Regions from separate parts of the Macrococcoides bohemicum genome, predicted to be linked through region 3. Evidence: riboswitches for the same ligand, from Rfam matches in the RefSeq annotation. Region 3 holds a riboswitch; each other region holds the start of a gene.
The links. Region 3 has a riboswitch for S-adenosylmethionine ahead of HT586_RS03985 (methionine ABC transporter ATP-binding protein). Riboswitches for the same ligand answer to the same signal wherever they lie in the genome.

Region 1 (7,975 bases), 150 kb from region 3:
CCTGATTTCAGTGTTGAACGCTTTAATCAGTTATCTGAATTGCTTAAGATGAACCCAAAGAAAAAGTTATCTAAACTTTCAAAAGGGATGCAGCGTCAATGCGCATTTATATTAGCCATTGCAGCGCGTCCTGAAGTAATGTTACTGGATGAACCTTTTGACGGACTCGATCCGATTGTTAGACATACGATTAAAAATATTCTCATTCAGGACGTGAGTAATCACGATATGGCATTGTTTGTATCCAGTCATAACTTACGTGAGATGGAAGACTTTTGTGATTCTGTAACGCTGATGCATGAAGGACGTGTACTGATGACACGTGACCTCGATGATTTAAAAGGAAATGTAGCTAAGATTCAGATGGCTTTTGAAAAAATACCAAATGAGTCTTTCTTTAAAGGTATGAATTTAGTTGAGAAATCTTTTAAAGGACGTGTTGTAACGTGCATTGTAAAAGGTGACTTTGAAGATATCGAACAATATATTACGTCCGGACATCCGTTAATGTATGACATCTTACCGCTATCACTTGAAGAGATATTTACATATGAATTAGGAGGTCATGGTTATGCAATTGAAAACATTATCGTTGAATAAGGCACTATATAGTAATTTATCACGTTCAATTATCTTTTTAACGATCATTAATATTATTTGCACGTTTATACTGGTACCATTTTCGTACATCATTGCGCATTTAGACAATAATACAGCACCACATGACCATAGTAAATATTTAATTGGAGAATTAGCAACGATGCCAATCTATTTCTTTGGTACGATGGCTTATGCATTATTATGTGCAGCATTTTTAACGTATTACTTCAAATCTCAGGCAGCATCTGACTTTATACACAGTCTACCGATAAGACGGGAACGTGTTTTAACAACAGTATATGCAGTGTTCGTTTCACACTTACTCGTTAATCTATTAGTTAATGGTTTAATTACGTGGATAATTGGTGTCAAATATACCTCTATTGATATTGAGAAGATTGTGATTTGGATTCTAATTAATCTAGTAATAGACTTCTTTGTCTTTACGATAACCATGTTGTTCGGCTTATTTATTAACAATATGCTAAATCACTTGATTTCATCAATAATTTTAATAGCATCACCATTAATCCTTGGGACGATGGTGTATACGACACATATGTTCATGTTTAAAGGGTTAGAAAGTTATCCGGAAAAATTGATGATGAATCTTACTGTACCTTTTCGCTTTCTTGGAAATATTATGAATGATAAACTGGATTTCAAATATTTATTGATTGTGTTAATCGTGAGTATTGTAATATTCTTATTGAATTTTATTATTTATAGAAAACGAAAGAACGAACGTATTAACGAAGCATATGCGACAAACTATGCACATTTTATTGTGTTCTTTATTTCAATGCTAATCGCTACGTTACTTGGAGGCATTATATTCAACTCAATCTTTAATGAGCAAAAATTAATCACGATATTTATATATATAGTATCTTTCACTTTGATTTATATATTCCTGGAAATGATTGCTCAGAAATCTGTGAGAATTCAGTTTGATCGTAAACTATATGCGATGACCTTAGGTTTAATCGCTGTTTCCATTTTAGGTATATATATTTCAGGACAAATGAGAGAAAATTATGTGCCTGAAGCGGAAAGTGTTAAGAGTGTACAAACATCATTTAATGAAAATGATCATTTATTAGAAGATGGCATTTTAAGTAAAGCAGCCGTACCTGACAAGAAATTTATTCAGGATGTCATAGATGGCCATAAAGATTTAGTAAAGGCGAAACGTGCTACTGCTAATTCAAATACTCAAGTACCAGTAGATATTACATATAAAATGAATGATGGTCGTAAAATAAATCGTCACTATTATGTTGATGAGAATACTTTTAATCGATATATGAAAAATGTTGCTACTAAAGAGAATGCGGAAACGATTACGAATTATATCAATTGGGATAAATTAATGAAGAAAAGTGTTACTTTAAATATTGAAACATCAGATAACTCTTTTGCAGGACAAGATTTAAGTGAAAGACAAAAAGAACTACTTAAACCTTTATTAATTGAAAAGTATAAAAAATCTTATGATGAAAAGGGTGATATTCCTTTCAATAATACGGTTCTTAATCTTGTATTTAGTGAAAATGATATGGGATTTAATGAAGACAGTCTATATATTTCGTTATACGATACGGAAATTCTTCGTTATTTAGTTAAAGAGAAACTAATTTCTAATCTTAGCTCAGCATTGCCTCTAGGAAATATATACGATTTAGGAGACAAATCGAATTATAAAAAAATAAAAACCACTCAAGATGTTGATGTGAAGCAACTTGACTTTGCGAAAAAGATAAACAGAAATCAATTTAAAGAAAAATTTAATGAAAATGGTGCAAATTCAAATGGAAATCATCTTTACTATTTTGATGGCGGATTCCAATTTGTACTTATGAATAACTAAAAGCAAAGTCCTTATGGGCTTTGTTTTTTTGGTATAATAAAGTGAATATATGGAGGTGTGCTATGCCGAAAAAAACGAAACAAGTTACTAAATCTAAGCCTAAAAATAAACGCAGAAAAAAGAAATTTGGTTTCAAAAAAATTGCGTTCATTTGCTTTGGCGCATATATTGTTTGTGCGATATATGGTGCCAATAAACCACTGCCAGGTGGCGTGTCGAAATGGTTTGATTATAGTAAGACAAATGATGCTGAAGTGTTGATTGATAATACATATGAGAAAGATAAGGTGATGCATTACGATCACAAAATCTTTAATGCTCAATTACAGGCAATTCGCGATGCACAGGACTTTATTATTCTGGATATGTTTTTATTTAATAATGCTTATGATGGTGAAATTGAATTTCCTAAATTAACTGAACAATTAACGGATGCATTAGTTGCTAAAAAGAAGGCTCAACCGAATATTAGAATATATATGTTAACTGACCCGATCAATTCATTCTACGGCAGTTATACACCTGCGCATTATAAAAAGTTGCGCGCTAATGGAATAAATTTATATGAAACGAATCTCGTTCATTTACGAGACTCTAATCCAGTATATTCAGGTTTCTGGCGCCCAACATTACGTTGGTTTGGTAATAATGAGAATGGATTAATTACCAATATTTTTTCTAAAGATGAACCGAATGTAACGGTTCGTGGATTTGGTAGATTGCTCAATATGAAAGCCAATCACCGTAAAACGTTAGTAACAGAGAAGACTGCAATTATTGCTTCAAGTAACCCACATGATCCGAGTGGTCATCATCAAAATGTTGCATTAAAAGTAAGAGGTCAGATTCAGGAAGATTTAATCAATAGTGAAGTACATGCGATGAATATGAGTGGTGCAGATTTAAGAGTTGATGATTTTAAGATCAATGCACGCGCATTTAATAATGGTATGAATTATACGACAACACTAGTTACTGAAGGGAAGATTAAAGCTGCGCTGTTAGAAGAGATTGGTCGAATGAGTGATGGAGATTCTATTAAGATGGGCATGTTCTATATTGCTGATCGAGATATTGTAAAATCTTTAATTAATGCAAGTAAACGTGGTGTAGATGTGCAGTTAATTCTAGATGTAAATAAAGAAGCATTCGGTAAAGAAAAACCTGGCATTCCGAATAAACCGGTTGCACACGAGTTAATTGCAAAGTCGGATGATAACATCAAGATTAAATGGGCAGTGAGTCATGGTGAACAGTATCATGCGAAATTTACATTGCTGAAAGATAACGATAAACATGAATCGACTTTAATCTTAGGGAGTGCGAATTTAACAAGACGTAATGTCGGTGACTTAAATCTAGAGACGGATGTTATGATTTCTGGACAATCGAGCTTACCGGTATTTACTAAGATTGATCAGGATTTTGATGCGAAATGGGATAATACTTATGCGCATGTAACTGATCATTATGATGTAAAGAAGGATCCTTCATTCTTGAAATCAGTAATATATCGTATTCAGGAGTTTAGTGGATTATCAAGTTTTTAAAAATGGTATTTGATGGCCGACAAACTGGATTTATCGGCCAAAAAATCCCCAGCTCAAACTTTTTTTAAAATGTTGTTGACAGATAATTTGATTCACTGTAACATGTAAAACAAATTAATAATTATTTTATCAAGAGAGACAGAGGGATATGGCCCGATGAAGTCTCAGCAGCGGACTCTAATTTAGAGCACTGTGCTAATTCCATCAAGCTCATGCTTGGCAGATAAATCGGACGTATAACGTGCATTTAGCTACCAGCTGAGTGCACGTTTTTTATTTTGGGAGGAGAAAAAATGGGAATCATTGAAATTGATCACGTGACTAAAACGTATCAAACAAAGAAAGGTTCGATTAATGCACTAGATGATGTATCGCTTTCAATCAAGAAGGGTCAAATCTACGGCATTGTTGGATATTCAGGTGCTGGGAAATCAACTTTACTCAGGTTAATTAATCGACTTGAAGCGCCATCTTCTGGTCATGTATATGTTGAAGGTAGAGATATCGTTGGATTAAAGGAGAAAGATTTACGTAAACAACGTCAAAATATTGGCATGATATTTCAGCAGTTTAATTTATTTAAAGCAAAGACAATCAGTGATAATATTCGTTATCCTTTAAAGCTAACGAAACAATATTCTAAAGCTGAAATCGAGCAGCGTGTGGACGAATTACTGGCATTTGTCGGTCTTGATGATAAGAAAGATGATTACCCAAATCAGTTATCCGGTGGACAGAAGCAGCGTGTAGGTATTGCAAGAGCGTTAGCAACGAATCCTGATATATTACTTTGTGATGAAGCAACAAGTGCACTGGATCCTGAAACGACAGATGAAATATTAAACCTGTTAAAAGATATCAATGAAAAGCTTAATATCACGATAGTGATCATCACCCATGAGATGGAAGTTGTGAAATCAATTTGTGATGAAGTAGCTGTAATGGAAAAGGGCAGAGTGGTTGAGAGTAACAAGGTATTTGAACTATTTACTACACCTGTTCATCCAACAACAAAGCGTTTTGTGCATAGTGTACTTAATGATGACATCCCTAAAGATATTAATGTTACGAATCGTAAACTATATCGATTTATCTTTAATCATGAACAAATTCTTGAGCCGGTATTGAGTAAGATTGGTAGAGCAAATCATGTTGATTTTAATATTTTGTATGGCGGTATCACCGAGTTAACTGATAGATTATTTGGGAATTTATTAATCGAAGCGGTTGGTGATGTTCAAAATATTCAAAGTGCCTTATCAGAAATAACACAGCACGGCATAGAAGTAAGGGAGGTAGAAGGATTTGAAAACTGATTTAAGTACATTCTGGCCAGTAATATTAGAGCACACAATCAGCACACTCATCATGGTAGCAATTACTTTAGTACTGGCAACACTCATTGGTTTACCGCTAGGTATATTATTATATGCAACTGGTAAGGGCAATATTTTAGAAAATAAAGTGTTAAATACGATATTGAACGCAATCATCAATACAATTCGACCGATTCCGTTCATTATTTTCTTAGTAGCACTGATTCCGATTACTAGATTTTTAGTAGGTACATCTATCGGGATCTGGGCAGCGATATTTCCGATGACGTTAGCTGCATCATTATCTATTGCGCGTGTTGTGGAAAACAATATCGTTTCAGTAGATCGTGGTGTAATTGAAGCAGCGCAGTCTATGGGTTCAAGTAAGTTTGATATTTTATTTAAAGTATTAATTCCGGAAGCAGCAGGAGCCCTCATTTTAGGGTTAACCTTTACTACCGTATCACTCATCGAGTTCTCTGCAGTAGCAGGTCTTGTTGGTGCTGGTGGCATAGGGTATCTCGCTTTTACATATGGCTATCAGCGCTTTGACGTTGTAGTCATGTTTATTACAGTGCTTATATTAATTGTTTTAGTTCAGATCACACAATTTATCGGTAACAAAGTAGCAAGCATATATACAAGTCGTTTATAAAAAAGGAGAATGAAAAGATGAAAAAGTTATTCGTTTTATTTTTAAGTTTAATCGTAATTCTAGCAGCATGTGGTAGTAAAGAAGATGAAAAGACAGTTAAGATTGGTGTAACTGGCGTGGACTCTAAAGTCTGGGATGTTGTTAAGAAAGAAGCAGAGAAGGATGGCATAAAAATTGAATTTGTTGAATTCCAGGATTACACAGCACCTAACAATGCGCTTGCTGAAGGTGAAATTGATTTAAATGCGTTCCAGCATTTCGCTTTCTTAGATCAGTTTAAAAAAGATCATAAATTAAAATTATCTGTAGTAGGTACAACAGTATTTGCACCACTTGGGGCATATACTAAAAAGATTCAAGACATTAAAGATGTGAAAAAAGGCGATACAATTGCAATTCCTGATGACGTTACTAATCAGGCGCGTGCATTAAAGTTATTAGAACAAGCTGGATTAATTAAGTTATCTAGTGACTTCGGTCTATTTGGTGGACCAGACAAAATTGAAGAAAACAAACTTGATCTAAAAATCAAACCGATTGATGCGCAGCAAACACCACGTGTATTAGAAGATGTAGCAGTTTCTATCATTAATAATGGTGTTGCAGCGCGTGCTGGACTTAATCCAAAAGATGATCCGATTTATCTGGAAGATGCGGATAATAAAGATGTCGCACCATACATTAATGTTATTGCAGCGAAAACAGAAGATAAAGATAACAAAACATATAAGAAAATCGTTGAATTGTATCACTCTGATTTAGCTAAAGATGCTTTAAAAGAAGATACGAAAGACGGTGAAATTGCGAAAAACTTATCACAAGATGAAATCAATAAGATTGAAGAGGGTTTGAAATAGATAGATTGCTCCTTGGCGATTAATGTTCACTTAGTGAGACTCTAGGTGAACAATCCCCTTTAACTCCATACCCATCCCAAACAAACCCCCTTATTCAGCTGGATAAGGGGGTTTGTGTTATTATCGTTTAAATATTATTGTTGCTTTGCATAATGTACGAAATTGAATTTCCCGCCTGAAATGCCTAACTTTTGATAATAGGCATGCATGTAGTTTGCATTTGCGCGTGCCCATAATATATCTGTAGCATATTGACTGTCTCCTGGCGCAAATGGATTCCAGCGCATAGCATATAGTGTATTTTGATTTTCAGAAACAAATCCTTTTGAAATAAATTCAGCACCGCCGATAATCGCTTCATTTGGTGTATCCCAACCAACGTTTGCTGCATAATTCGCACCATATTTTACTGCATCTTTGTCATATGCTCCAACACCATACATATTATAGAAACGTTTGTTCTTATCTTCACCTTTAACTTTAACGCCTTTAGCTAATGTACTTGTACCTTCAGCTGTTTCTAAAAAGGCATGACTGATTAAATAGATTTCATTAATATTATATTTTAAGCTAGCTTGTCTAAAGGCTTCACCATGTCCTTCTAAAATACCTTTTCCTTGTAATAAAATATTAAGCTGATCTGCAGTGAGGTGTTGTGGTTCGTTTAGTACAAGAAATTGATACTTTTGTACAGAATCAATCATAGCCTCTTCTGGATTCATCGCATCTAGTATATCTTTACGATGTGCGTTCTTCCATTTGATACCGTTAGAGCTTTGAGGTTTTGGATGTAGTGACATCTGAATTTTTAAAGCATCTTTAATTGAGATTGGTAATTCGATATGGTTGATGCCTTCTCCTACAGGTCTTGGTTGAGCAGTGATATCTACTATTGTTTCATTTGGTTCAGCATCGATTGCTTTTTTATCTTCAGGTTTAACTTGAGGTTTAGCTTTCTGCTGGATAGGATTACGCTTCAAGGGCTTTCGGCCAACATCATTCGTAATATTAATCCAACCTTTCATACCAGTCGGTAATGTCCCGTATATATATGTTGAAGCGTTAACACGTAAGGTCTTTTCTACATTAATCACTTCATTCTTACTGATTCTATCAATCACTTGTCT
Region 2 (7,975 bases), 920 kb from region 3:
ATAATACGGACCGACTTCTGCACGTTCTGTCGTTACCCATACGAGCCAGTATTCTTTCTGGTCAGGACCTTCTGTTTCAGATTTATCCGTCACCCATTTCACACGCTTTTCAACTTCACTACGCGCATGCATCGCACCGATATCGATAAATGCTTTTTTCTCAGCAACATCAATAAATACTGGTGCCACATTATCTAAGCTAATCGAGCCGATATTCGTACCTTTATGTCCGTCAAGCGGATCATTTTTTATAATATTAAACTGAAATTCTGCCATATTATCACCCTATTCTAATTCATTTAATACGTTAATAATTGCACCTCGAATTTCAAGGTCTTCGATATTTAAAATTGTTTCTTTAGGATAGTAAATTTTATAATCTTTTCTCTGAATACCTGTAATACTATTGATTATAACCGATTGAGTACTAATTTCTTTAATCTTGCCAGTAGACGTTATTAAGTGAATTGGTTTACGCGAGTTAATCCCAGGTCTGTTATAGTCATATGGCAAATCACTAAACGAGTCCACAACAAAATAATAATCCGGATCTATGCCCGCTTTAGTAAACAATTCAGTTAGTTCATCTATCGTAAATCGATTACCATCAAACGGTAAATGTTTAAATAAATCACGGTTAACAAATCTGCGCGATAAATCACTTAAAATGGCGTCCTCTTCGTCAATCCATTGCTGCAGATAATAATTTAACACCATTTCATCGAGTCTTAAATATGCATCAACGGATACTTGATTTGATTTAAAGAACGGCACTAAATATTTAGGTGGTTCTTTAAACGCATATCCTGCCTCATACAACACTTTGGCACGTTTCAGGACACGATTTAACAATACTTCTCCACCACGACTGACTGGATGAAAATATACTTGCCAGTACATCTGGTAACGGCTCATTAAATAATCTTCTACAGCGTGCATACCACTTTCTTTAATCACAACTTCATCTTTTGTCGGACGCATAAGCCTTAATATACGTTCCATATCAAAACTACCATAACTCACACCTGTATAGAAAGCATCGCGTTGTAGGTAGTCCATACGGTCAGCATCAATCTGCGAACTAATCATCGAAATGACCAGCTTATTATGATGTGTCTTGTTGATTACAGCAGCTACTTCTTTCGGAAATTCAGGTGAAACGCGTGACAACACATGATTTACTTCCGTATCTCCTAATATGATCTGCTGTGTGTAAAGCTCGTGATCCGTATTAAAAATCTTCTCGAAACAATGAGAGAACGGACCATGGCCTAAATCATGTAACAGTGCTGCACATAATGCGAGCGAACGATCTTCATTATGCCAATGTTCACGTCCAGCAAATATTTCGTCTATCATACGACGTACGATTTCATAAACGCCTAACGAATGATTGAAACGTGAATGTTCAGCCGTATGAAAAGATAAATATAACGTACCAAGTTGTTTTATTCGACGTAATCGCTGGAATTCTTTCGTCTTGATTAAATCCCAAATTAACTGATCCCGTACATGCACATAGCGATGCACCGGATCTTTGAATACCTTCTCTTCCTGCATCTTTTGGAATTGGTAGCCCATAGTGGTTCTCCTTTATTTTTTCATTACTTAAATTTTATCATAAAGCCTCTAAAATAGAATGATTAACGGCTTTTAAAAATTTTGTAATACAAAAAATTTTCAGAAAGTTATTGACTTATATTTTTAATTAATTTAATATTCAACTTAACAAAAAATTTAATAATTATTTATCAAGAGTGACTGAGGGATTAGGCCCTATGACGTCCAGCAACCTATCCACACGGAAAAGGTGCCAATTCCTACAGTACAATTGTGCTGAAAGATAAGTAGAGATACTGATGGCTAACGTTTTCCCGTGCATATGGGGAAACGTTTTTTTTTTGTGAAAAAATTAATTCTGAGGTGAAACCATTGTCTAAGTTTAGTTCATATTTCTTAATGCAGGAAGTTGATATTGCAGCATACATACTTGAAACTACAAATTTATTTAACCCCGGTGAGAAGTTAACAGTAAATGAAATCGGAGATGGTAATTTAAATTATGTCTTTCGTGTATCTAACGGCATCAAGTCCATTATTGTCAAACATTCAGGCGTCGTAGCGCGTATTTCAGATGAATTTAAATTATCAACTGATCGTACAATTCGTGAAGGGAAGTTACTCAAAGTACACGGCGACATCGTACCACAACTTGTGCCGCATATTTATGCGATTGATGATGTAATGAAATGTGTCATCATGGAAGACTTAAAAGATTACACAGTATTACGCCAAGGTTTAATCGATGGCAATATTTATCCGAATATCGGTGTTGATTTAGGGACATATTTGGCTGAGACACTGATTAACACATCAGACTTTGTACTTGATGCTAAAGAGAAGAAAGCTTTACAAAAAGATACGATAAATCCCGAATTATGCGAGATATCTGAAGATCTCGTGTTCACCGAGCCATTTTACGATAATTTCTCTCGCAATGAGGTCAGTAGTGCCTTACTTCCATACGTCGAACAGTTACTTTATAACGATGACGCATTAAAGCTTGCAGTCGCAGAAGCGAAGCTTAAGTTCTTAAATAAAAGTCAAAGTTTAATCCACGGTGATTTACATTCAGGTTCAGTATTTGTTAATAAAACAGAAACAAAAGTCATTGATCCTGAATTCGGTTTCTATGGGCCAGCAGGATATGATGTCGGAAATGTGCTCGCTCACCTTTTCTTTGCATATAGTAATGCGCAAGCGCTTGGCAGAGATGAACAGGCTAAATTTATTGCCGAAAGTATCACTGATGTATTAGAAGTATTCAAACAGAGAAGTTTAGCGATCTTACAGGAAAAGACGAAAGATGTCGCATTGAAACAAACTTCAGTTTATGCAAGCTATATCCGTTCAGTGCTTGAAGATGCTTATGTAGTATGTGGACTTGAAATTATTCGTCGTATCGTCGGACTTGCTAAAGTAAATGATTTAACGACTTTACCTGAGCAGCAACGCGCTCAGATAGAAGTGCAGCTTATTAAGTTTGCGAAATCGCTCATTCAATATCCGGAATCGCTATCCATCTACCCATCTATATTCTCACTATATACAGAATTTAAGGAGATTGCGGCATGACATTACAATCCATTCAATACAAAGATGGCGTTCTTACGCTCCTTGACCAGACGAAATTACCACATGATATACAGTATATCGACTGCACAGATTATGAAGCAGTAGCAGTAGCAATTGAAGATATGATCGTGCGCGGTGCACCAGCGATCGGAATTACTGCAGCATATGGTGTTGTAATCGGTGCCTTACAATACAACGGGGATAAAGACTTTAAAATTTATATGCAGGACGTTATTACACGACTATCCAACACACGACCAACAGCAATCAACTTGTTATGGGCGCTTGATCGATTGAGTCAGGTCATCACTGAAGATGTCAATCAGAGTATCGTGGCTTTAGAAAAGCTCGCTCAACACATTTACGAAGATGATAAATCAATCAATGACCGTATCGGGAAACATACGTTACCACTCATAAAACCGAATTCAACGTTTATTACGCATTGCAATCCAGGTAGTCTTGCAACAAGCACGTTAGGTACAGCGACAGCGGGATTTTATTTAGCACACGCTCAAGATATTCAATTTAAAGTGTTTAGCGATGAGACTAGACCGAGATTTCAAGGCGCACTTACAGCTTTTGAGTTATCGCAAGCCGGCATCGATGTTACAACAATTACAGATAGTACTGCAGCAACTGTGTTACAGCAACAAGATGTTACAGCTGTTATTGTCGGTTGTGACCGCGTAGCATTAAATGGCGACGTCGTTAACAAAATCGGCACATTACCACTCGCAATTGCAGCAAAGTTTTATAATGTACCGTTTTACGTTGCAGCTCCAACACCAACCTTTGATTTAACCGTACCACATGGAGACGCAATTCCAATCGAAGAACGCGATGTACGTGAAGTCACACATATTTATGACAATAAAGTTGCAGCTGACGTAGCTGTTTATAACCCAGCTTTCGATATTACACCAAACAGTTTAATCACAGGACTGATTACAGAACACGGCATTATCGAAGCACATGAACAAACAATCACAAAATTATTTGAGGAGATTAAAGCATGAAGAAACCATTACAATTATTACTTGCAACAAGTATCTTACTTACAGGATGTAATCAGGCAACATCACAATCTGAAGCGTCAGGTGAAATAAAAGGTAAGAAAATTGCTGTTATCCGTAACCTTGGTAGTGATGATCACACGAAACAATTTATCGATGGTGCTAAATCACAAGGTGAGAAACTTGGGCTTAAGGTTGATACTTTTCTTTCGAATGGGAATGACGCAAAGTTTCAGCAGCTCGTCGATCAGGCAATCCTAAAGAAATATGACGGCATCGTATTATCGCACGGTAAAGAGGATTACAGCTATGACTTGGTTAAGAAAATTGCAGATGCAAAGATTAAAGTTGTTACATTTGATACAAAGTCAGATAAAGACGGCAAGGTTATCGATAATGTCGTTGCTACAAGTCAAGATGACCATGCATTAGCAAAGTTATCATTAGAGGCGCTGATTAAAGATAAAGAACAACCTGTAAAAGTACTTAAATTATGGGTCGGACCTGGTTTCCTACCGCTTGATAAACGTCAGGAAATCTTTAAAAAGTATGAAACCGAAGGCAAAATTAAAGTCATTGAAAGTATCGGACCAACGAATTTTGAAGATGTACAAGGCGATGTAAAAAAGAAAACACAAGCTGTACTTTCAAAGCATAATCCAAAAGATTTTGAGGCGGTATGGGGATCTTGGGATGAGATGACAAAAGGCGCTTATCTTGCACTGAATGAAAAGAAAATCAATCTACCGATTTATTCAATAGATATCTCAAACCAGGACATCAACTTTATGAAAGCTAAAAACAGCAACTGGAAGACATCTGCAAGTGTTAATCCTAAAGTCATCGGTGAAACAGATGTAAGAATTCTGGCAAAGCTCATTAAAGACGAAAAAGTCCCTGCGACTTATGCATTTAAACCTGTTCAAATTACACAAAAAGATTTGAAAGAAGATACGAATATGGATAACCTTTCAAAGGCAGTTCCGGCATTTAGTCAGGAAGATGCTTTCAAAATTAAATAACGATAGGACTGAATACAATGCGCTTTGAAGTCTCAAATCTTAATTTAACGATTAATAATCATCACATTTTAAAGGATTTATCTATTCATTTTGAACAAGGAAAGATTCATGCAATTATCGGTGGCAACGGTGCAGGTAAATCATCATTAATGAAAGTATTGAATGGTACTTACCCTTACCAAAAAGGAACGCTATATAAAGATGGACAAAAAGTTTCAAGCTTTGCAGATGATATCGCCTACGTTGCACAAGAAGTTGATGATGTCTTATTTCAAAGTTTAACGGTATATGACAATTTGACATTCAAAGATTGCACGAAAGGATTTTTTTATAAGCAACAGCAAAAACAGAAATTGCAAAATTATATAGAGAAGTTTGGTTTATCTTTTTCTCTGAATACACATGTGCGTGATTTAACTGTTTCTGAAAAACAGCTGCTTGTCATCATTCGAGCGATACTCGAAGATAAGCATTTACTCATATTAGATGAACCAACCGCTTCCCTTAGTCAGCGTGAAGTTAATATTTTATTCAATGAATTAAATTTATTAAAAAAAGAAATGGCTATCATCTTTATTTCTCATCGCATACCTGAGTTATTGAATATTTCTGATGATATTTCTATCCTTAAAGATGGCGAACGCATTGCATCCAAACAATCAGATGCATATGATGCTGAAGTACTTTATGAAGCTATTGCTGGAAATATACAGACACATCATAAGACAAATCACACTACAAAAGCGCAACTATTTTCTTTTCAGCATATACAAACCGATAAACTTCACGATATCAATATTCATGGCTTTAAAGGTGAAGTAATTGGCATAGCTGGATTAGTCGGTGCCGGTAAGACAGAATTGTGTGTTTGGTTATATGACCATTTATCTCATGAAAAAATATCTTATTGTCCAGAAGAACGTCAGAAACATGGACTGATTATGTCGCACAGTATAAAAGATAATATTTGCTTTAAAGACAATCATTTTTTTACCCATCATCAAGATGAAGAAAATAACATCTTACCTTTAGCAAATCATATTGGCTTAAAATATAAATCGTTATCTCAACAAGTTCAATCATTATCAGGCGGAAATCAACAGAAAGTAGTATTACTACGCGGCCTTTATCAACAATCAAATATCTTTATCCTCGATGAACCAACTGTAGGAATCGACGTCGGTGCTAAACAAGACTTATTTAAAGTTATCAATCAATTAACTGCCAACGGAAAGACAGTCATCTATGCATCAAGTGATTTTAGTGAACTGGTCAATATAACTGATCGCATCTATACACTACATAAAGGTCAAGTCGTTGATGAACAACTGACACAAAATACATCAGAAACTGATCTTTTGCACAAAGCTACTGGAGGAATACAACATGCAGTTTAAACAATTCGGTTTACTCATTGTAATCACTATGTTAGTCATACTATTTAGTTTGACTGCACCAAACTTTCTATCTACCGATAATTTACTTTCAGTCATTAGTGGTATGGTTATTGTCACCATCGTAGCCATCGGTATCACTTTTAGTTTGAGTGTAGATGGTTTCGACCTATCTGTAGGCTCTACAGTTACGCTAAGTAATGCTGTTATCATTTCATTATTTGTATGGCACGGGATGAATATCGGGTTATCCATCATTATTACATTAACGGTTGCCCTTGTCGTTGCACTCATTAACTTAATATTAATTATTAAGTTTAAAATCCCTGATCTATATGCAACACTTGCGACGATGTTTATCGTTGAGGGTATCGCACTGACTTATGCTGAAGGTGGTTCAATCAGTCAAGGCATGACACGACAAAGTGGAGCTGCTACAACTGGTAAGATTCCTGAAGCATTCAAAGTTTTGTCAGAACCTATACCATTAATTATCACAATGTTCATTATTGTAGCCATTACATACGTTTTATTACATCGCACAAATCCCGGTCGCATCATGTATATGATTGGCGATAACAAACATGCAGTACAATTCGGTGGCATCAAGATAACAAAATATATCATTATCAGTTATTTGGCATCTGCATTCTTTGCATGTATCGGTGGTATACTCCTTGCCAGTCAAGTATCATCAGCTCAAGTTAATTCAGGCTCAGGATACTTAATGACCGCAGTTGCGGCTGCATTTATCGGGGCCACTGTTTCTAAATCAGGTAAGCCTAATATTATCGGTACATTTTTAGGAGCTCTGCTCATTGCAATACTGGAAAACGGTCTCGTCATGTTATCCGTTCCATATTATGGCTTGAATATTATAAAAGGGCTCGTCCTAGCAGGTGCATTAATTATTAACTATGCACAGTTTAAACAAAGGAGGTCAAAACGTGTCACATATCATAGCGAAGTACCAGCTACACAACAATCCATCTAAAATTGATACTATCGCAGAAAAATTAGCAGTTGGTTTAACTGTCGGAAGCTGGACAGATTTAACGGCTGAAGATCAGGCACATTTAGAGCAATATAAAGGTGAAGTTATTACCAAGGAAATAATCGATGCAGAAAAAGGATTATTACATATTGCTATTGCTTATCCGGAACACAATATCACCCCAGACTTTTCTTCAATATTAACGACTGTATTCGGCAAACTTTCATTAGACGGAAAAGTAAAGTTACTCGATATCGATTTTACGACGTACAGCAAACATTTTAAAGGTCCTACGTTTGGTGTTGAAGGTGTGAGAGATTTACTAAATATTTATGATCGTCCACTTGTAATGAGCATCTTTAAGGGCATTATCGGTAGAGATGCAGCATTTTTCGAAGCGCAACTGCGTGCACA
Region 3 (7,975 bases):
TAAAGGTGTTCCCGCTTCAAATTTGGTCGGTAATTCTGTCCATGTAGAGTCCTGTAAACCTACAAAGTCAATCATATCTCCACCAAATTCAATCGGTTCCATTTGATTTAAATATTCTTTTTTTCCATATAACACACCGATACCTGTTGGCCCAAGCATCTTGTGTCCACTGAATGCATAGAAGTCACAATTTAAATCAGTCACATCAACATTCATATGAGGTATCGCCTGCGCACCATCAACTACCATCACAGCCCCATTTTCATGTGCAATTTCAGCGATGCTTTTCACATCATTGATCGTGCCTAGAACGTTAGAAACATGTGCCATTGCAACAATTTTTGTCTTGCTTGTAACTGTTGCACGTACATTTTCCAACGTAACCGTGCCATCTGATTCAAGCGGAATATATTTAAGCACTGCTTTTTTACGTTTCGCAAGTTGTTGCCACGGAACTAAATTTGCATGATGTTCCATCTCAGTAATGACAATTTCATCACCTTCACTAACCGCAATATCACCATAACTGTGTGCTACGGTATTAATTGCTGTTGTCGTACCACGTGTAAAAATAATCTCTTCAAAATATTTCGCATTAATAAAGCTACGTACTCTCTCCCGTGCATTTTCATACCCGTCCGTAGCACGCGTACCTAAAGTATGTACACCACGGTGTACATTTGCATTCATATGCTCATAATAATATTTTGTTTTCTCTATTACACTTGATGGTTTCTGACTAGTCGCTGATGAATCTAAATAAATGATATCTTTCCCGTTAACTTGTTCAGTTAGAATCGGAAAATCTTTTCTGATTGCTTCAACATTTAAGCTGGTCATTCAATATCAAGACCTTTCAAAACTGTATTTTATAATTTACCCATTACTTTTTCTTCAATAACGTCTGTTAATTGACGTTTTACTGCTTCAATTGGTAATTCAGTTACTACTGGTGCTAAGAAACCATGAATGACTAAACGTTCTGCTTCCTGTTTAGAAATACCACGACTCATTAAATAGAATAATTGCAACGGATCCACACGGCCTACAGAAGCTGCGTGTCCTGCTGTAACATCATCTTCATCGATTAATAATATCGGGTTAGCGTCTCCTCTAGCTTTTTCTGATAACATTAATACACGTGATTCTTGTTGTGCGTCTGCTTTTGTACCACCATGTTTAATGTGGCCGATACCATTAAAGATTGAAGATGCTGAATCTTTCATTACACCGTGTTTTAAGATATGACCTTCACTAGATTTACCATATTGTATGATTTGTGTAGTGAAGTTTAATTTTTGTTCTCCACGACCTACTACAACAATCTTTAAATTACTCTTAGAATTGTCACCATTTAAGTAAGTCGTATTATCATTAATTGTGTCTCCATCATTCATCAAACCTAAAGCCCAGTCAATCGTTGCATCTTTTGCTGCCATACCACGACGGATAACATGCCCTGTAAATCCTTTGTTTAAGAAATCAACGGCACCGTAAGTGATTTTAGCGTTATCTTTTGCGATAACTTCAGAAACTAAATTTAACTGTGCATCTTTTGTTTCTACAGTTGATAAATAGTTCTCAACATATGTTACTTCAGCACTTTCTTCAGCAACAATGATTAAATGGTTGATGATATTTACATCTGCATTATCATGTAAGACTACATATTGAATTGGATTTTCAACGATTACATTACGTGGAACGTATACGAATAGTCCACCATTCATCATAGCAGCATGCAATGCAGTAAGGCGGTGTTCATCCACTTTTACAGCTTCAGTCATATAGTATTGTTTTACTAAATCACTGTTTTCAATTAATGCAGTTTCAATATCTTTTACGATTACACCTTGATCAATTAAAGACTGTTCAACTTTTATTAGTGCAGGTGTATTGTTATGTTGCACAATAAGGTTTTCTACATTCTCCATATCCAATAAGTTTTTAACCGCTTCAGGTAAAGCATCAGTTGAAGCATAAACATCACTTTTGATTTCTTTATGGTGAACATCAAAGACCCATTTATCAAGTTTTGTTTTATCTGGTTTTGGCATTTCAATTGTATTTAATTTATTAAAAGCGTCAGCACGTAATTCTGCCATCCATGTTGGCTCATTGCGTGATGCTGAGAAATTTTTAATAATATCGTTTGTTACATCGATTGTACTCATCACATTTTCCTCCTATTTAATTATCAGGTATTACGCGTTAATTGTTTCATCTTGAATGTTAAGCTCTTGTTTAATCCAGTCATAACCTTCAGCTTCAAGACGTTTCGCTAACTCTTCTCCACCTGATTTAACAACTTTACCTTGCATCATAACATGGACGAAGTCAGGCGTAATGTAGTTTAATAAACGTTGGTAATGCGTGATAATTAAGCAACCGAAGTTTTCTCCGCGCATTTCGTTAATTCCTTTAGATACAACTTTTAATGCATCGATATCTAAACCTGAATCGATTTCATCTAAGATTGCAAATTTAGGCTCTAGCATCATTAATTGAAGAATTTCGTTACGTTTTTTCTCCCCACCAGAGAATCCTTCGTTTAAATAACGTTGTGCCATATCTAAATCCATTTCTAAAAATTCCATATTTTTGTCTAATTTCTTGATAAACTGCATTAAATTGATTTCATTACCTTCTTCACGTTTAGCATTAATTGCTGAACGTAAGAAGTCTGCATTCGTAACACCAGAAATTTCTGATGGATATTGCATCGCTAAGAAAAGACCAGCTTGTGCGCGTTCATCAACTTCCATCTCTAATACGTTCTCGCCATCAAGTAAAACTTCACCTTGGGTAACTTCATATTTAGGATGTCCCATAATCGCTGCTGATAAAGTTGATTTACCCGTACCATTAGGTCCCATGATTGCATGAACTTCATTTTGTTTAATCGTTAAATTTACACCTTTTAAAATTTCTTTCCCTTCAATTGAAACGTGTAAATCTTTAATTTCTAAAACTGATACCATATTGAATTCCCTCCGATATATATATAATAATTTCATCTTATCTAGTTTATAATAATTTTAATCTGAGGTCAAAGACCTATGACTTAAATCACAGTACTTATTATAACCTAAATAAGGTGTTAGTTAAATTAATCGGACTAAATATTTTAAATTCAGTGAGAAAATAAGATATTTGATTGAAAATGCTATACAGCAAACAAGATAAGATGTACAATCTATTTATTAATCGAGGAGGTACTTATGCATATAATTTCATTGATTTTAGCAACGATTGTATTTATTGAGCACATTTATATTATGATTCTTGAAATGTTCTTCAGTAATTCGAAACGCGCTGCAGAAACATTTGATATTGATTATAATTTCTTACAAGATGACCGCGTAAAAACTTTATTTAAGAACCAGGGCCTTTATAATGGTTTTCTTGCAGCTGGTTTAGGATATGGTTTATTTATAAGCCAGAACCAACTTGAAATTACCACAATGTTTATAATATTTGTGATTATTGCAGCTATATACGGTGCAATGACAAGTAGTAAAGGCATATTAATCAAGCAGGGCTTACCTGCAATTTTAGCTTTGATCGCAATAATAATCTTTCATTAAAAAAGAGATTAAGACAAATGTCTTAATCTCTTTTTTTACTATTTTGCTGGAATTACAGCACCATCATATTTTTTATTGATGAAATCCTGGATTTCTTTTGATTGTAATACTTTAACTAATGCTTTGATCTTAGCATCATCTTTATGTCCTTCTTGCACTGCAATTAAGTTTGCGTATGGAGAATCTTTATCTTCAATTGCAATTGAATCTTTAACTGGATTTAATTTATTTGCTAAAGCGAAGTTAGAGTTGATGATTGTTGCATCGCCTTCACCATTGTTATACGTTTTTGGTACAAATTCACCAGCTTGTTTGTTGTTGAATTGAATATCTTTTTTATTTTCAACGATGTCTTTAAATGTTGCTTTTACAGGATCTACTCCGTCTTTAAGTTTAATTAAACCTGCTTTGGTAAAGAATGATAAGAAACGTCCTTCTTCAGCCGGGTTATTAGAAACATAGACTGTTGCACCTTTTTTTAATTCATCTAAACTTTTCACTTTTTTTGAATATACAGCCATAGGTTCAATATGAACATTTCCTGCTGATTCAATTTTGTATCCTTTAGCTTTTTTCTCTGTTTCTAAATACGGTGTATGCTGGAAGTAGTTCGCATCGATGTCACCTTCTGATAACATACGGTTTGGTGTTGTATAGTCATTGATGATTTTAATCTTTAAATCATAACCTTCTTTTTTAAGTGCTGCTTTTGCTTCTTCTAAAATTTCTGCATGTGGTGCGGGTGAAGCCCCTACTGTGATCGTTTTGTCATCTGACTTTGAAGTTTTGTTGTCGTCAGATTTATCATTACCACAAGCTGCAAGAATTAATATTAATGATGCAGTAAGAAATACGTAAAATAATTTTTTCATTTTTAACGCTCCTCTTTTTTGTATTATTTTTATAAAAATCCATTATGGATAATTAACGTTTATCAACTTTCTTCGTAATAATGTCACCGACGAATTGAATGAGGAATACAATAATTAAAATAATTACTGTAGAAACAAAAATTACGTCATTTTGTCCTCTTGTGAATCCAACTAAGTAAGCTAAGTTACCTAAACCACCGGCACCAATAACGCCAGCGATTGCTGTAGAACCAACGAGTGCAATCGTTGTGACTGTAATACCAGATACAATCGCTGGTAAACTTTCAGGAATTAATACTTTTTTAATTAATGTCCATGTATTTGCGCCCATTGATTCCACAGCTTCAATTACACCTTTATCAATCTCTTTCAATCCAATTTCAACAAGTCGCGCGTAGAAAGGTGCCGCACCGATAATTAAAGCTGGTAGCGCTCCTTTTACACCACTGATTGTCTGCATGATTAAATTTGTAAAGGGGAATAGCAATAAAATCAAGATAATAAATGGGATTGCTCGGAATAAATTGACGATAAAAGCAGTAACACTATAAAATACACGAGCTGCTTTTGACTTACTTCGAGATGTTAAAAATAAAATAATGCCGATAATTAATCCAAATATAAATGTGAATATTGCAGAAATAAAAGTCATTGATAGTGTTTCAACAGTAGCAGTCCATACATCTGCCCATACCACATTTTTCATACCTAACATATCTGTCAATGTTTTAATAAAATTATCCATGTCTTTCTACCTCCATCTCAACACCATGGCTTTTTAATTCTTCAGCGATAGGTTGAAGTGATCCGTTAACTTCTTTAACATGAACAATTAAATTACCGAAAGATCCTGCTTGTGTATGTTTAACATTCCCTGCTAAGATATTCATCTCGATGCCGTACTTCTTAATTACTTTACTTACGATAGGCTGGCCAGTTGAAGATCCAACAAATTTTAATTTCAGGATACTGCCATGTGGATATGCTTGTTTAATCTCTTCGATTGAAGTCTCAGTTTCATTATCCTGGACATCATCACGTACAAAACGTTTTGAGATATTTGTTTTTGGATTATTAAATACTTCCATCACTGATCCTTCTTCAACCACTTTCCCTAACTCCATTACAGCTACTTTATGACAGATCTTGCGAATTACTTCCATCTCATGAGTGATTAAAATTATCGTTAAGTTCAACGTTTTATTGATATCAACTAATAGTTCTAGTATTTCATCTGTCGTCTGTGGATCTAAAGCACTCGTTGCTTCGTCACAGAGTAAAACATCAGGATCATTACTTAATGCACGGGCGATACCTACACGTTGTTTTTGTCCACCTGACAATTCTGAAGGATAAGCATTTTCTCTTCCTTCTAATCCAACAAGTTTAATCAAAGATTTCACTTTTGGACTGATGTCACTCTTTTTAACGCCAGCTATTTCAAGAGGTAATGCAATGTTATCATATACCGTTCTACTCCAAAGTAGGTTAAAATGCTGGAATATCATTGATATTTTTTGACGTTCTTTATTCAGTTGCTGCTTTGACAACTTATTGATGGTACTGCCATTTACAATCACGTCACCACTCGTAGGTAATTCTAATCCGTTAAACATTCGAATTAATGTACTTTTCCCAGCACCACTGAAGCCAATAATACCGTAGATCTCACCGCTTTGAATTTCAAGATTTACGTTATCGACAGCTTGTATATTTCCTTTTTTGGTTGTAAATGTCTTTACAACATTATTTAATGTAATCAAATTTGGCCTCCTAACAAAAAAACGTCTCTCCTATGTGGACATAAGAAAGACGATAATTATCTATTTTCGACTCTCTCATCTTCTAAAGTTAATATAACTTTATGTGAATTGGCACCATGTCATTATTGACGGTTGCCGGGTTTCATAGGGCACATCCCTCCACCACTCTAGATAAGAGTTTATTTAGTTGTTTTATGAATATGTTCTTTATCTTAAGTCAATTTGAAGTATTCGTCAACATTAAATTTAAATTTTCATATAAAGTTGTTACGGACTCAAATTGATAAGATATATTTTCTACCATGCCGTTACGTATAAACAACAATACCGGCACACTTTTAATTTCGTAATACTGACTTAAATTTTCATAGTAATTTAAATCAATTTTTGTAACTGGTATGTTTAGAGATGCAGCAGTAATATCTAACATCTTTTCTGCAAGCTTACATGTCCCACAAAACGGAGTATATCCAAATAGAATAAATGGTTGATCTGAAATTTCAAATTGCAAAAGCTGATTTAAGTTCATATTGCGCGGTCTTACCTTTCCAGACAAATTGTTGTTTTACATCAAACTGATGTTTTATCATCGTTCTTGCTAAATAATCTAGTGGACAATTACCCACCTCACCGTATTTCGGATCAATATGAATATGATTACTTTCACTCAAATGGCGTTTAAACCAAGATCTAATTTTGCGTCCAGCTTTATCGCTATCGGTCATAATATAAACTTTATGATGATACAAATCTTCAATCATATCATCCAGTTTTCCGATACCCATCGTGCCATTGGTGCATATAATATGTACAGGTTCCGTTAATACTTCTTGTAATCTTAGTTTATCACGCTTTCCTTCTACAACGATAACTTTAGTAATTACAGACATGTCCATCACCTTTTTATCATATTGTATTCAGTTTTAGCAATTTGATAATAAAAAAATTCCTTGATAAATTATTATCAAGGAGATTATACCATTTATGCGTTAATCATTTCATCATATTGTGCTTGATCCATTAATTCTTCAAGACCAGCATCGTCAGCTTCTACTTTAATCATCCATGCTTGATCCATTGCTGATTCGTTTACTAATTCAGGAGAATCTTCTAATTCAGAGTTAACTTCAATAACTTTGCCTGAGATAGGAGCATATAATTCAGATACAGTTTTTACTGACTCAACGCTACCAAAAGGAGCATCAACTTCGATTTCATCTCCAACTTCTGGTAATTCAACGAATACGATATCCCCTAATTCAGATTGTGCGAAATCTGTAATACCGATTGTCTTAACATTATCTTCTGATTTTACCCATTCATGATCTTTTGAAAATTTTAAGTTTGACATTATAAACCCTCCGTTTAATTAAAGTACTATCACTATAATAATGACACATTGTAAGCGTTTATTCAATTATTTTTATAACCAAGTATCGCTATATTCTTTTTCTTTAAAGCCTAAAGTAATTTTATTGCCATTAACAGCTAACGGTCTTTTAACTAACATACCATCTAAAGCAAGTAATTCAAACTTTTCATCATCTGACTTTTCGCTTAATGTTTCTTTAAGGTTTAATGCTTTAAATTTAGCACCCTGTTTATTGAACAGCGCATCAATATCGACATTTGTCTGCTCTACAATCGCTCTAAATTCAGCAGCAGTGGGAGTAAGTTCAACGATATGGATAGGTTCAAAACTAACGCCATGTGTTTCTAAATATTTTGCTGCCTTTCTACATGTACTACAATT
Region 4 (7,975 bases), 560 kb from region 3:
AACAACGGTTAATCGTAAAGATGAATTAGGTGTTCTTGCTGAAGAAATGAATGAGATGAGTAAGAAGATTAAGCAACATGAAGAAATCAATCATCGATTTGTGGCAAATGTAAGTCATGAAATACAATCTCCGATTACTAACTTAATCGGGCAAATAAATAAATTCAAAGATACAGAAGATTTGAGTTTACTTAATCAGATTGAACATCAATCATTACGTTTAAGTGGTCTGACGAAGCAGTTATTACTTTTAGCCTCAATTGAGCAGAATAAAATATCATTAACGAAACAAAACTTTAATTTTAAAATGCTTATTCAGGAAGTTATTCGAGATAATATGTATACAATTAATCAGAAAGATATATTTTTGAGTACCACGTTAGAAGATGTATATGTCCTGGGAAATAGAGAACTATGCTATCAAATGATTACTAATTTATTATCTAATGCGATTAAATATAGTCCGAATGACAGTGAAATTCATATTGAACTGAAAGAAGAACAGGATAATAAACTATTCATTATTGAAGATCATGGCTATGGGATGACTGATGAGACGAGAAAAATGATTTTTGAGCGTTTCTATAAGTCGAATGTGAACGAAGATAATATCACATCAAATGGATTAGGAATGGCAATCGTAAAAGTGATTTTAGATGTACATGACTTTACTATCGATATCGATAGTGAGATAGATAAAGGAACAACGATAATAATTGAATTACTTTAATAAATAAGCGGGTGCGACATGAGTCTTAGCCCTCTTCTGTTTAACAGCTTAAACGGCGGAACAGAAGTTGCCCCTACGACAAAAACCGAACAAAAAACTATAAATCAAAGAACGATTTATTAGTTTTGTTCGGTTTTTGCTTGTGGCAGAACACTTCTGTCCCAGCCTCTCATCATAGTTATGCTTCATATTTAAATATGTTTCTTGTGACCCATTTCTCGATTTCAATCAGGATAAAAACAGCAGTTCCGATACCTATGGGAATCATCCATTGTGAAAATGTCAGTGGGGCAGTTTTTAATATCGTATTAAAGAATGGCACATACGTAATGAGTAATTGTAGTGTGATGAGTAAACCAGATACGATAAATGCGACTTTGTTCTTAAAGAAATCTTGATTGATTGCAAATTGATTTAAGTGTCGGCAATTAAATAGATGGAAGATTAATGCAAATACTAGTGATTGCAATGTGATTGTATTCAGTACAGTTTTATGTAGATCTAGATGACTCAAGTACATATTTGCAAGAAGTATTCCACCAGCTACAATGACTGATACGAGTAGTATTCTAAATAAGAAATAATTACTTAGTAGCGGTGTAGATTTATGCCTTGGCTTTCTGTTCATTGCACCAGGTTCTAGTGGTTCAAATGCAAGCGCAAAAGATATGGTAATCGCTGTTACCATGTTCACCCAAAGTACTTGGACAGGAGTAAGTGGTATGGAAATACCAAATAGAATCGCTGCTAAAATGAGTAATCCTTGAGAACCGTTTGTCGGTAAAATGAATAGTATTGTTTTCTTTAGATTATCATAGACACGACGTCCTTCACGTACCGCATCTACAATTGTTTCAAAATTATCATCAACCAGTATCATACGCGCAGCATCTTTAGACACTTCAGTTCCTTTAATGCCCATTGCAACACCGATATCGGCGCGTTTTAATGCTGGTGCGTCGTTAACACCATCACCGGTCATCGATGTTATTTCGTCATGTTTTTGCAATGCTTTTACGAGTTGTAATTTATTCTCCGGACTTGTTCTTGCAAACACATCGTATTCAATCGCTGATTGGTATAGTGTCTCTTCATCCATATTATCTAGTTCGCGACCTTCGATAGCCTTTGTACCATCACCGATTCCGAGTTGTTTCCCAATCGCCATTGCAGTTTCTTTATGGTCACCTGTAATCATTTTTACTGCAATTCCAGCTTTTTGACATTCATTTACCGCTTTTATTGAAGATTCACGTGGTGGATCTATAATCCCTACTAACCCAAGTAAAGTGATGCCACTTTGTAAATCGTCATGTGAAAGTGTAGTTGTATCATTAGGCACATCTTTATATCCTGCAGCAATTAATCGTTTACCTTCTTTAGCGATTACACTTAATTTATCTTCCCATACTTGTCTATCATCAGAATTGGTAAATACACGATCGAATATTCTGTCAGGTGCTCCTTTAATATAAATACGTTTCTTGCCCTGATCTTCGACGAGATATGCCATATATTTATATAGTGAATCAAAAGGGATTTTATCGATTGCCTGTAAGTTTGGAATTTCTAAATCCGTTTTATGGGCGAGTGTCATTAAGCAGCCTTCAGTAGGCTCACCGGTAATTTGAAAATGACCATTTTCATCTTGTGAGAGACGTGCTTCATTGACTGTTTTGACGCATGTTAGGAACTGGTATAATTCTTGTTCTGTTTCGGGTGTTTCAGTTAGCTCGGGTATAATTTCTCCGATTGGCTCATAACCTGTGCCCGTAACTTTATAACGATTATGCATTAAATCAATTGAAGTCACAGTCATTTCGTTTTTTGTAAGCGTACCAGTTTTATCGGTACAGATAACTGAAACTGAACCTAAAGTTTCCACTGAAGGTAAGTTCTTTACGATTGCATTATTCTTTGCCATCGACTGTACGCCAAGTGCTAAAATAATTGAAATAACAGCAGGCAATCCTTCAGGTATAGCACCAACTGCAAGCGCGATAACAGATAAGAGTAGTTCGTCTGCTGGATAATTGTGATAAAACAAACCAAATAAATAAATTGCGATAGAAATTACAACAATACCAATACTCACTGATTTACCGAATTGACCCGTTTGTTGCATCAATGGGGTCGTCATCTGTTCTGTGTCAGTCATTGCCTGATTAATTTTACCAAGTTCAGTGTCTTTTCCGATTGCAACAACTACACCTATTCCAGAACCTGAAGTAATAGATGAGCTTGAATAAGCCATATTTTTTCTATCACCGAGTGCAGCATCTTCTGAGATTTTACGTGTATTTTTTTGGACTGGGACAGATTCGCCGGTTAAAGCAGACTCTTCAATCTTTAGATTATTCGCCTCGATTAAACGTAAGTCTGCAGGTATCTTCTCACCGGATGATAAAATAACGATATCTCCGATTGTCAATTGTTCGCCGGGAATAGTTTGACTACGGCCATCACGAATTACTACAGCCTCACTCGTCATCATTTTACGAATGCTTTCTAAAGCTTTTTCAGCACGAGATTCCTGTACATAACCAATGATTGCATTAATAATTGCAACAAGAATGATAACCGACATATCAAGAAAGTGTCCTAAAAATCCTGTAATAGCTGCAGCAACTAGTAATACATATATTAAAATATCGTTAAAGTGACCGAAAAACTTAATGATTTTAGGTTTGTCTCGCTTTGCTGGGAGTGCATTAAGACCATAAGTTAACCGGTTTGCTTCAACTTGTTCATGGGACAAACCGCTTTTTATAGAGGTGTGAAATGCAAGAATCGTGTCATCGATTGTGAGTTGATACCATTTTTCATTTTTCATAATGAACATTCCTTTGCGTATAGTATTACTCTTATCGTAACGCAAATAATTAAGTAATTCTAACGAAAGGAATGTATTTAATAGGAATTAACACAATGATTAAATCTTTGTGAATTTTTAATATTATTACTTGCTTTTATCAGTATTAACCATAGTTACAAAGGCATTGAAAAATGAATCAGCAAAAGGCTTCCAACGTCGCATTACCAAATTACTAGAATTATCATGAGCGTAGTAATTTTCAGGTAATGAAATTGTTAGCCCTTTTTTGCAATCACGAATATATTCCGTATGAAGCGTATTAGGTGCATACTCTAAATGACCATTTATATAAATGTCTTTATTATCTTTTGAAATTAATAAATCTGCACCAAATTCAGGATGAGTGCTGACTATGGTTAAGTCAGTCTTATCTTTAATATCCTGTATCCCAAAATTAGTATAACGAGATTGGGGTATATAATAGCTTTGATAATTTTTTGTTAAAGGATGATCTGCCAGAACATCATAAGAATAAACGCCAAACAATTTATTATTACCTTTAAAAGTGAATTTCTCAATATTGTAATAGTGATGTAGTGCAAATTGTGCTGCCCAGCAAATAAATAAACGCGTTTGTTGTTGTGCTTTAGACCAATCTATGATGCTTTTAAGTTCATCATTATAATATACAGATGCAAAAGGGAGATGCTCTACAGGTGCTCCTGTCACGATTAACGCATCATAATCGTGTTGTTTAGCTTGGTCGAAATTTATATAATGTTGCTTAGCATAATTTCTCTTTTCGGTATTAGTTCGATGTGTCTTTAAATATAAAAAATCAATCATAGCTGTATTAAAATGATGTTTAAACTGCAGTTCCGTCTCGAATTTATTTGGCATTAAATTAATGATAAGGATACGAGGAATATTCAATTAAATCACACTTAATCCTTGTTCCAGGTCTGCGATGATATCATCAATATGTTCAATGCCAATAGAAATTCGAATCGTTTCTGGACTTACACCTGCTGCGAGCTGTTCAGCTTCTGTAAGTTGTGCATGTGTAGTAGAAGCGGGATGAATGATAAGTGATTTTGCATCTCCAACATTTGCAAGTAAAGAGAAGAGCTTAAGTGATTCGATAAACTTCTTGCCGGCTTCACGTCCACCCTTAACTCCAAACGTAAAGATAGAACCTGCACCTTTAGGTAAATATTTTTCTTGTAATGTTTTGTATGGACTCTCTGGTGTATCTGCATATTTAATCCACGCGACTTTATCGTGATTTGAAAGAAACGCGATTACCTTTTTTGTATTTTCCACGTGACGCTCTACACGAAGAGAAAGTGTTTCTAATCCTTGAGTTAATAGAAATGAATTGAACGGTGAAATTGCTGCACCAGTATCTCTGAGTAGTGTTGTACGTATCTTAAAAGCATAGGCTGCTTCACCAAAAGCTTCGGTAAAAACGAGATTATGATAGCTAGGATCAGGTTCTGATAAGTTTTTAAACTTACCGTTATTCCAGTCAAAATTGCCACTGTCAATAATGACCCCACCAATTGAAGTACCATGTCCTCCTATAAATTTAGTTGCGGAATGTACGACAATATCTGCGCCAAACTCAATTGGACGACACAGATAAGGAGAAGCAAAAGTATTATCGACGATTAAAGGAATACCATGATTATGTGCAATGTTTGCAAGTGCTTCAATATCTTCAACATTTCCTTCGGGATTACCGATAGTTTCTACAAAAATAGCTTTCGTATTTTCTTTTAATGCTTCTTTTACATGTTCTAAATTTGTCGTATCCACGAGTGTTGCTTCAATACCGAATTTCTTGAATGTGTGTTCAAATAAAGTGTGTGTTCCGCCATATAAGCTTGTAGTTGCTACAATGTGGTCACCGCTGTTCGCAATAGTTTGTATTGCATAAGTAATGGCAGCCATTCCTGAAGCGACTGCGACACCAGCCACGCCGCCTTCAAGTTCAGCAACACGTGTCTCAAAAGCAGCTGTTGTAGGATTTGTAAGTCTTGAATATATATTACCTAATTCTTTTAAACCGAAGAGATTTGCAGCATGTTCCGTATCGTTGAATGTAAATGATGTTGTTTGATAAATAGGGAGTGCACGTGCGTTCGTTTCCTTGTCGATGACTTGTCCTGCGTGAACTTGCAAAGTTTCAAATCTGTACTGTTTTGTCATTATAAATTCCTCCTGGCATTAAATTGTATTCCACACTAAATTTAATAAGAGGAGCAAAAAATGAGCCTACCTCAAAGAAGTAGACTCATAAGCTCATCTTTCAGGTTATACCTGCTGGAATTAGCACCTAATTGAATAGGTTGCTGGGTTTCATGGGGCCAGTCCCTCCACCACTCTGGATAAGTTATATTTAGTTGTAAGAATTAAACATTATTCTAAAACGATTGTTCTGAATTGTCAAACATTTATTTTAAAATCATTTGTTAGTTATGCTTTAATTTATTGATATATTCCTCTAGTTTCTCTTGATTTTCTTGTGAAATTTCAGGAAACTCAGGCTTTAATCGTTCTATCGTATCTATCATAACTTCTGTAACGATACGTCTTGTATGCCATTCATCATCTGCAGGTAAAACAAACCACGGGCTATGTTCAGTAGATGTTGCTTCTAACATTTCAGAGAATATTTTTTGGTAGTCATCCCAATACTCACGCTCTTTTACGTCATTGAATGAAAATTCCCAGTTCTTATCTTTATTAGTCATTCGCTCAAGTAAACGATCACGTTGCTCATCTTTTGACATGTTGAAGAAGAATTTAATCACTTCAAATCCATTTTCAGTTAAATAACGTTCATAATCATTGATTTGACGATATCGTGTTTTCCAAATTGATTCATCTACTTCATTATTTGGTGTTTCGTGTGTCGCAACAGAATCATGTATTCTTGGCGCAAGTACATCTTCATAGTATGAGCGATTAAAAATTCCAATTTGCCCACGCTCAGGTAAACCTTCATGATAACGCCATAAATAGTCATGTTTAAGTTCTGTGTCATTCGGCTTACCGAAAGAAGTAGTCTTTAATCCCTGTGCACTTAGATTAGAGAAGATATAACTGATAACTTCATCTTTTCCGGCAGCATCTAGCGCCTGCAATACAACGATGATACCATTCTTTTCAGCAGCATGTAATTTTAGATGGAGTTTTTCAAGTTTTTCTGTTAAAACAGGTACGATATCCGCTTTTATCTTATCATTATTTTGTTTTTCATTTTCTGTTGATTTATAATTATTAAAATCAAATTTAGTATTAGGTATTACTTTATATTGGTTAATGTCCATAGAAACCCTCCATATACTTTTTGAATGTATTCCCTAGCAACTATAGAAGTAAACAGTATTTATATCTATTTGTTATAATTTAATAATAATCCTTATGAAATAAGATGACTTTAGAGAGGAATTTATGAAACTTATTCAATCTACCCATTACCACGAAGATTTACTTGAACAATTTGAGTTAACTGAAGAACAACTAAAGTTTGTGAAAAGTCCTGAAATAAATATCAATGTAGCAAAAGAAGATACTAATCGCACACCAATTTTTGGACTAAATGAAGAGGGAATACCTGTTGTATTTTTGTGTTACATGAACATAGCGAATTTGAAAGCAAATTTGAAGTAGATAACAGTATATATTTAAGATCTTTTTCGACTGACAACAGACATTTAAGACAAGGTTATGCAAAACAAGCATTATTTGCTTTACCGGAATTTATTATGAGTAATTTTCCGCATATTAAATATATAACGTTACTTGTGGATGTCCCTAATATCGTTGCACATGACATGTATTTAAAACTTGGATTTGTACAAGGTAATCAGGTAGAGGGGGAAGATACCCAGCTTACTGCAAGGTGAAAAAATGCGTGAAGTGTAAACTTCACGCAAATAAAAAGTTATTTAGTTTCTGATGACATCGTCTCTTCTACCGTTTAAGTATGCATAAACTAATCCGATAAATAAACCACCACCGATGTAGTTACCGATATATGCATAAAATAAGTTTTTCAGAACGTCAATCCAAGATAATGCATCGATATTGTAGAACATCATTCCGGCAAACAATCCTGCATTGTAAACAACGTGTTCGTAAGCCATAAATACAAAGATAACTACTCCGATACCGATGAAGAATACTTTAGCTAATACTTCCTTACATTGTAAAGAAATATAAATACCGATATTGATAAAGAAGTTAGCGAATATCCCTTTAATTAAAATTGCATGCCAACTTGATTCAATTGTTTTTGCATCTACTGTTTTAGTTAATGCTGCTACCATTTCAGGTGTCATAACTTTAGTGCCTGTCATCATTCCAAATAAGATAAATCCACCAATAATATTTCCCAGGAAACATAACGTAAATATTTTTAT

Region 1: linked by a shared signal. The riboswitch ahead of HT586_RS03255 (methionine ABC transporter ATP-binding protein) and the one ahead of HT586_RS03985 (methionine ABC transporter ATP-binding protein) in region 3 are both predicted to bind S-adenosylmethionine.
Region 2: linked by a shared signal. The riboswitch ahead of mtnK (S-methyl-5-thioribose kinase) and the one ahead of HT586_RS03985 (methionine ABC transporter ATP-binding protein) in region 3 are both predicted to bind S-adenosylmethionine.
Region 4: linked by a shared signal. The riboswitch ahead of HT586_RS01060 (O-acetylhomoserine aminocarboxypropyltransferase/cysteine synthase family protein) and the one ahead of HT586_RS03985 (methionine ABC transporter ATP-binding protein) in region 3 are both predicted to bind S-adenosylmethionine.

Annotation. Positions count from the first base shown of each region.
Region 1 covers NZ_CP054482.1:612,111-620,085, forward strand. Annotated here, with positions in the region: gene HT586_RS03240 (ABC transporter ATP-binding protein) at 1-600, shown strand, start outside; gene HT586_RS03245 (hypothetical protein) at 572-2,470, shown strand; gene HT586_RS03250 (phospholipase D family protein) at 2,533-4,020, shown strand; SAM riboswitch class I at 4,144-4,250, shown strand; gene HT586_RS03255 (methionine ABC transporter ATP-binding protein) at 4,320-5,336, shown strand; gene HT586_RS03260 (methionine ABC transporter permease) at 5,326-5,991, shown strand; gene HT586_RS03265 (MetQ/NlpA family ABC transporter substrate-binding protein) at 6,009-6,848, shown strand; gene HT586_RS03270 (N-acetylglucosaminidase) at 6,983-7,975, opposite strand, start outside.
Region 2 covers NZ_CP054482.1:2,195,276-2,203,250, forward strand. Annotated here, with positions in the region: gene HT586_RS11455 (YwhD family protein) at 1-276, opposite strand, end outside; gene HT586_RS11460 (HD domain-containing protein) at 286-1,581, opposite strand; SAM riboswitch class I at 1,746-1,850, shown strand; gene mtnK (S-methyl-5-thioribose kinase) at 1,933-3,135, shown strand; gene mtnA (S-methyl-5-thioribose-1-phosphate isomerase) at 3,132-4,154, shown strand; gene HT586_RS11475 (sugar ABC transporter substrate-binding protein) at 4,151-5,173, shown strand; gene HT586_RS11480 (ATP-binding cassette domain-containing protein) at 5,191-6,570, shown strand; gene HT586_RS11485 (ABC transporter permease) at 6,560-7,561, shown strand; gene HT586_RS11490 (2,3-diketo-5-methylthiopentyl-1-phosphate enolase) at 7,515-7,975, shown strand, end outside.
Region 3 covers NZ_CP054482.1:759,687-767,661, reverse strand. Annotated here, with positions in the region: gene HT586_RS04015 (cysteine desulfurase) at 1-840, opposite strand, end outside; gene sufD (Fe-S cluster assembly protein SufD) at 870-2,174, opposite strand; gene sufC (Fe-S cluster assembly ATPase SufC) at 2,205-2,981, opposite strand; gene HT586_RS04000 (DUF1304 domain-containing protein) at 3,222-3,587, shown strand; gene HT586_RS03995 (MetQ/NlpA family ABC transporter substrate-binding protein) at 3,626-4,459, opposite strand; gene HT586_RS03990 (methionine ABC transporter permease) at 4,512-5,204, opposite strand; gene HT586_RS03985 (methionine ABC transporter ATP-binding protein) at 5,197-6,222, opposite strand; SAM riboswitch class I at 6,295-6,400, opposite strand; gene HT586_RS03980 (thioredoxin family protein) at 6,440-6,751, opposite strand; gene HT586_RS03975 (toprim domain-containing protein) at 6,723-7,112, opposite strand; gene gcvH (glycine cleavage system protein GcvH) at 7,205-7,573, opposite strand; gene HT586_RS03965 (Spx/MgsR family RNA polymerase-binding regulatory protein) at 7,646-7,975, opposite strand, start outside.
Region 4 covers NZ_CP054482.1:198,510-206,484, forward strand. Annotated here, with positions in the region: gene HT586_RS01045 (sensor histidine kinase) at 1-730, shown strand, start outside; gene HT586_RS01050 (HAD-IC family P-type ATPase) at 909-3,563, opposite strand; gene HT586_RS01055 (homoserine O-acetyltransferase/O-succinyltransferase family protein) at 3,690-4,478, opposite strand; gene HT586_RS01060 (O-acetylhomoserine aminocarboxypropyltransferase/cysteine synthase family protein) at 4,479-5,756, opposite strand; SAM riboswitch class I at 5,847-5,942, opposite strand; gene HT586_RS01065 (PPK2 family polyphosphate kinase) at 6,020-6,880, opposite strand; gene HT586_RS01070 (hypothetical protein) at 7,005-7,223, shown strand; gene HT586_RS01075 (GNAT family N-acetyltransferase) at 7,181-7,459, shown strand; gene HT586_RS01080 (formate/nitrite transporter family protein) at 7,502-7,975, opposite strand, start outside.